2 linked regions of the Egicoccus sp. AB-alg2 genome follow. The main gene of each other region encodes a partner of the protein of the gene in region 2 in a complex. Links are inferred from orthologs where the notes say so. Each region holds a gene or a part of one and is shown on either strand. Other genes may lie near its edges.

Region 1 (3,079 bases), on a different replicon or contig from region 2:
GCACCACTCGGAGTCGCCCGAGGCGTACTGGGCCCACACGGCCGGCCTGAAGGTCTTCACGCCGGGCACGCCCGAGGACGCGTACTCGATGATGCGGGCCGCCATCGCGATGGACGACCCGGTCGTCTTCCTGGAACCCAAGCGGCGCTACTGGATGAAGTCCGACACGGCGCTGCCGGTGCAGACCGAGGCGCCGCACCAGGCGGTGGTCCGGCGCGAGGGCACCGACGTGACGGTGTTCTGTTACGGGCCCATGGTGCGCACCGCGCTGGAGGCGGCCGAGGCCGCCGCCGACGAGGGATGGTCGCTGGAGGTCGTCGACCTGCGCTCGCTCAACCCCCTCGACGCCCCCACGATCGTGGCGTCGGTGCAGCGCACCGGCCGGGCCATCGTGGTCCACGAGGCGGCGCAGACGCTGGGCATGGGCGCGGAGATCGCGGCCCGGGTGCAGGAGCACGCGTTCTACCACCTCGAGGCACCGGTGCTGCGGGCGACGGGCTACGACACGCCCTACCCGCCGGCCAAGCTCGAGGAGTACTGGCTGCCCGACGTCGACCGCATCCTCGACCTCGTCGAGCGGTCCCTCGCGTACTGAGAACGATCGTTGACGACGTGCCGGCTGCTCCTCCCGTCCCGGGGGGAGCGCCGCGGCCGCCTTCTCGGTGGTGGCGGGGCGGCACGCTCGGCTGTGGCGCCCGGGAGCGGCGCCGATGGAGGCTGACAGACACATGGCGGACGTGAAGGACTTCAAGCTGCCCGACCTCGGCGAGGGGCTCGAGGAGGGCGAGATCGTCGAGTGGCACGTCCAGGTCGGCGACGTGATCGAGCTCAACCAGACGGTCGCGTCGGTGGAGACCGCGAAGGCGGTCGTGGACGTGCCCTCGCCCTTCGCCGGCCGGGTCGTGGAGAAGGTGGGCGACGTCGGCGAGGCCCTGCAGGTGGGCACGGTGTTCCTGCGCATCGATGTGCAGGTCGAAGGTGGCGCCGTCGTCGAGGACGGCGCCGAGCCGTTGCCGGCCACCGAGGCCTCGCCCGCGCAGGGCGGGTTCGAGGCCGGGGCCGCCGCGGCCGCCAAGTCGGTCGAGGAGACCGCCGGACTCTACGGCGAGGTGCACGAGGGCGAGGCCGGGCGCAAGTCGACCGGCCTGGACGCCGACGAGGAGCCCCAGCCGCTGGTCGGCTACGGGCAGGGCAAGTCCGGCGCGCGCCGGCGGCGTCGCGGCGGGGCCGGGAACGGCGGCGGCAACGGTCAGGTCACGGCCGCGCCGGTCAAGCCGCTGGCCAAGCCGCCGGTGCGCAAGCTGGCCAAGGACCTCGGCATCGACCTCGCGGACCTCGCGCCCGGCTCGGGACCCGGCGGCGTGATCACCCGCGACGACGTCCTCAACTCCAGGTCGGACGATCTCGCTTCGCTCGGTCGTCCTCCCGCGGCTGCCGGCGCTGGGGCGCCGGACACCGCCGCAGTTCGAACTGCCGCCGTCGGCACGCAGCAGGTGCCGGCCACCGACCCGTTCGCCGGGTTCGCGGCAGGTGGCGAGAAGGTCGTCCCGGGGTTCCGTGGGCGCACGCCGGGCGAGGTCGAGCCGATCCGCGGCATCCGCAAGCGGATCGTGGAGAAGATGGAGGTCTCCCGCAGCGAGATCCCCGAGGCGACCTGCACGAAGTGGGCCGACCTCACCGAGCTGTGGGAGCTGCGCAAGGACCTCACCGAACAGGCCCGCGCCGACGGCTTCGACGTGAAGATCACGCCGTTCGCGCTGATCCTGCGGGCCGTCGTGCTCGGCCTGCGGCGCTTCCCGACGCTGAACGGGATGATCGACCGCGACGCCGGCGAGATCCGGCTCCACGAGCACGTCAACCTCGGCTTCGCGGCCGACACGGACCGCGGCCTGATCGTGCCCAACATCAAGGACGCGCACACGAAGTCGACGCTGCAGATCGCGGCCGAGCTCAACCGCCTGGCCACCGCGGCCCGGGACGGCAGCATCGGCGCCGGCGAGCTGACGGGCGGCACCTTCACCGTGTCCAACTACGGCGCCTTCGGCAACGACGACGGCAACCCGATCATCAACCACCCCGAGGGCGCGATCCTGGGCATCGGTGCCATCGAGGAACGCCCGTGGGCAGTCGACGGCGCGCTGGCCGTCCGACGCACCGGCAAGTTCTCGCTGGTGTTCGACCACCGGATCAGCGACGGCGGCGAGGCGGGCCGGTTCGTGACCTACGTCGCGAGCCTGTGCGAGAACCCCGCCCGCATCCTGCTGCACAGCTGAGGAGGCCGGATCGTGCATGACATCGTCGTCGTCGGTGGCGGCCCCGGGGGCTATGCCACCGCCTTCCGCGCCGCCGCCCGCGGGCTGGACGTCGCCCTCGTCGAGGCCGACAAGGTCGGCGGGACCTGCCTGCACCGCGGCTGCATTCCTTCCAAGGCCGTCCTGCACGTCGCCGAGGTCCTCGAGGAGGTCCACCGCGCCGACGTGCTGGGGCTGAGGGTCACGTTCGACGGCCTGGACGGCGACGCCCTCGCCGCGTTCCGCGAGAACGTGATCACCCGCATGTTCAAGGGCCTGGACTTCCTGGTGTCCAAGCGGACCACCCGGCACGAGGGCCGCGGCCGGCTCGTCCGCGGCGACGACGGCCGCGTCGAGGTCGAGGTCACCGCGCACGACGGGAGCACCACGCGCGTGCAGGGCCGCCACGTCGTGATCGCCACCGGCTCGTACGCCCGCGCCCTGCCCGGCGTGGAGGTCGACGGCGAGGTGGTGCAGACCTCCGATCAGGCGCTGTGGTTCACCGAGCCCCCACGGCGCGCCGTCGTGATCGGCGCCGGGGCCATCGGCATGGAGTTCGCCTCCATGTGGCAGCCGATGGGCACCGAGGTCACCGTGGTCGAGGCGCTCGACCGGGTCCTGCCGCTCGAGGACGCCGACTGCTCGGCGGCCGTCGCCAAGGCCTACCGGCAGCGCGGCATCGAGGTGCTGACCGCCGCGCGGGTGCAGTCGGTGGCGCGTGACGGCGACGCCGGCCACGTCGTCGTCGAGGTGGACGGCGAGCGTCGCACGCTGGCCGCCGACCGGAT
Region 2 (2,986 bases):
GTAGTCCGGCGGACGGTCGGTCGGTCGTCTGCAGGTCCCTGCCGGTGTCCGCTAGGTTCGGGCCCACGCGCGTGCCCGCGACGACGTCCCACGACGACGTCCCACGGGCGCCACCGGTCGCCACGCGACACGTGCTCGCGAGGTGTTCGAAGCTCCCACCCGGGGGGAGCCCGCCGCTTCTCCCGCCGCCCGTCCCTGCGGCACACCCCCGTCGCCGCGAACACGAGGAGACCCGTCACGTGGCCACTGAGGTCGAACTGCCCCAGCTGGGCGAGTCCGTGACCGAAGGTGTCATCACCGCCTGGCTCGTCGAGGTCGGTGACGAGATCCAGGTCGACCAGCCGATCGTGGAGATCTCCACCGACAAGGTCGACACGGAGATCCCCTCCCCCGTCGCCGGCACCGTCCAGGAACTGCGCGCCGAGGTGGACGACACCATCGAGGTCGGCCAGGTCATCGCCGTGATCGGCGAGGGCGCCGCCGCCGGTGGTGACGACGCGGGCGACCAGGACAGCGGTGAGCAGGCGTCGGACGACGAACGGGTCGCGCCGACCCCGGAACCCTCCGGCAGCGGGCAGGACGCCGCCGCCCAGGGCGCGCCCGCGTCCGGGGGTGCGGAGTACGTCGGCGGCGCCGAGGGCTCGCCGTCGGGCCCCACCGGCGGCGAGCAGCCGTCCGGGCAGCGGATCCAGCGTGGCGACGACCACGACTTCGACGTGATCGTGCTCGGTGGCGGCACCGGCGGCTACTCGACGGCCCTGCGCGCCGCGCAGCTCGGGCTGTCGGTCGCGCTGGTGGAGAAGGACAAGGTCGGCGGTACCTGCCTGCACTGGGGCTGCATCCCCACCAAGGCCGTCCTGCAGACCGCCGAGGTCGCGGAGTTCGCCCAGGAGGCGGCCGACTTCGGCGTGACGCTCGACTACCAGGGCATCGAGGTCAAGGCCCTCAACGAGCACAAGGACGCCGTGGTCGACAAGATGTGGCGTGGCCTGCAGGGCGCGCTGAAGGGCCGCCAGGTCGAGACGCTGCACGGCACCGGCAAGCTCACCGCCCAGGACACGGTCGAGGTGGCGCTCGACGAGGGCGACACCCGCACCATCAAGGCCCCGGCGATCGTGGTCGCGACCGGCTCGGCGCCGCGTGAGCTGCCGTTCGCCCCGTTCGACGGCAAGCGGATCATCTCCTCGGACCACGCGCTGCACCTGACGAAGCTGCCGAAGAAGGCCATCGTGCTGGGCTCGGGCGCCGTCGGCATGGAGTTCGCCACCGCCTGGAACGCCTTCGGCGTCGACGTCACGATCGTGGAACTGGAGAACCGCCTGCTCCCGCTCGAGGACGCCGACTCCTCCAAGGAGATCGAGCGGGCGTTCCGCAAGCGCGGGATCACCGCGCTGACCGGCGCCAAGCTCTCGGACGTGGAGACCACCTCGCGCACGGTCAAGTGCAAGGTGGAGACCAAGAAGGGCGTCGAGGAACTCAAGGCCGACCTGCTGCTGGTCGCCGTCGGCCGGCGCACGGTCACGGAGAACGCCGGGCTCGAGGACGTCGGCGTCAAGCTGGACGACCGCGGGTTCGTGGCCGTCGACGAGTACTGCCGCACCAGCGTGGACGGCATCTGGGCCGTGGGTGACGTCATCCCGACGCTCGGGCTCGCCCACGCGTCGTTCGCCGAGGGCTTCCTCGTCGCCGACCAGCTCGCGGGGCTCGAGGTGCTGCCGGTCGACTACAAGGGCGTGCCGCGGGTGACGTACTCGCACCCCGAGGTCGCATCGGTCGGCTACACCCAGCAGCAGGCCGAGGACGCGGGCTTCGAGGTCGTGACGGAGAAGTACCCGTTCCAGGCCCTCGGCCGGGCCGCCATGGCCAAGGCGACCGGCATGGTGAAGCTGATCGCGGAAAAGGACGACGACGCCGAGGGCGGCGCCGGCCGGGTCCTCGGCGTGCACATCGTCGGTCCGCGTGCGACCGACCTGATCGGCGAGGGCCAACTGATCTACAACTGGGAGGCGCTGCCCACCGACGTGGCGCACCTCATCCACGCACACCCGTCGTTCAGCGAGGCGATCGGCGAGGCGCACCTCGCGCTGGCCGGTCGCGCGCTCCACGGCTGACACCGATCGACCAACGTCCGCCGCCCACTGCGACGACGGCGGACCCCATACCGCACAGGAGAGCACCCGTGGCCGAGGTGGAGCTGCCCCAGCTGGGCGAGTCCGTCACCGAGGGCGTCATCACCGCCTGGCTGGTCGAGGTCGGCGACGAGGTCGACGTCGACCAGGCGATCGTGGAGATCTCGACCGACAAGGTCGACACGGAGATCCCCACGCCTGTGGCCGGCACCGTCCAGGAACTGCGGGCCGAGGTCGACGACACCATCGAGGTCGGGCAGGTCATCGCCGTGATCGGCGAGGGCGCGTCGACCGGTGGTGACGACGCCGGCGCGGACGACGCCGGCGAGGACACCGCGGAGGCCGAGGCTCCTTCGCCGGCCGAGGAGGCGGACGCCTCGGAGACGTCCGACGAGGACACCGCAGCAGACGAGTCGGCGCAGCCGGCCCCGGCGCAGGCCGCGCAGCCGGCCCCGTCCGCGCAGGGGGGCAACGGCGAGGTCCGCGGTGAGAAGGCGCTGACCTCGCCGCTGGTGCGCAAGCTGCTGCGCGAGGCCGGGCTCTCGACGAAGCAGGTGCGGGGATCCGGACCGGGCGGTCGCATCACCCGCGAAGATGCCGAGCGCGCCATCGCCAGCGGCGGTGAGGGGCAGCCCGCCGCCGGCCAGGCCGCGCCGGCCGACGGCCAGGCCGCGCCGCCGGCGGCGGCGCCGCAACCCGCTGCCGCACCGGTGCCGCCACCACCGCTGCCGGCCGCCGCACCCGGCCGCAAGCGTCCCGAGGCCTCGCCGCTGACGGTCGACTTCGGCGGCCAGCGCGAGGTCACCCAGGACCTGTCGCGGGTCCGCAAGGCGACCGCGAAGGCCATGATGACGGCG

Evidence for each region.
Region 1: the proteins of lpdA (region 2) and ACERM0_RS09810 are in contact, whole or in part, in a crystal structure (PDB 1EBD), measured with the Geobacillus stearothermophilus proteins. The link is inferred for Egicoccus sp. AB-alg2 from one-to-one orthologs. Residues at the interface, in WP_049624544.1 of Geobacillus stearothermophilus: Pro340, Ser341, Asp344, Tyr345, Arg403, Asp406, Val408, Glu431, Ala432, Gly433, Asp438; in WP_033016211.1 of Geobacillus stearothermophilus: Ile130, Ala131, Met132, Pro133, Arg136, Arg140, Glu141, Asn155, Arg157.

The regions. Positions count from the first base shown.
Region 1 is NZ_JBGUAX010000004.1:477,158-480,236, forward strand. The notes cover bases 1-2,991. They hold ACERM0_RS09810 (dihydrolipoamide acetyltransferase family protein), read left to right. Parts: upstream 1-710; coding sequence 711-2,273; downstream 2,274-2,991. Other genes in these bases: ACERM0_RS09805 (alpha-ketoacid dehydrogenase subunit beta), read left to right, coding at 1-595; lpdA (dihydrolipoyl dehydrogenase), read left to right, coding at 2,286-2,991. Also shown: more of lpdA, read left to right, coding at 2,992-3,079.
Region 2 is NZ_JBGUAX010000002.1:211,663-214,648, forward strand. Bases 1-2,898 are described here. They hold lpdA (dihydrolipoyl dehydrogenase), read left to right. Parts: upstream 1-686; coding sequence 687-2,111; downstream 2,112-2,898. Other genes in these bases: sucB (2-oxoglutarate dehydrogenase, E2 component, dihydrolipoamide succinyltransferase), read left to right, coding at 2,117-2,898. In the rest of the region: more of sucB, read left to right, coding at 2,899-2,986. UniProt on the Escherichia coli protein: Lipoamide dehydrogenase is a component of the glycine cleavage system as well as of the alpha-ketoacid dehydrogenase complexes.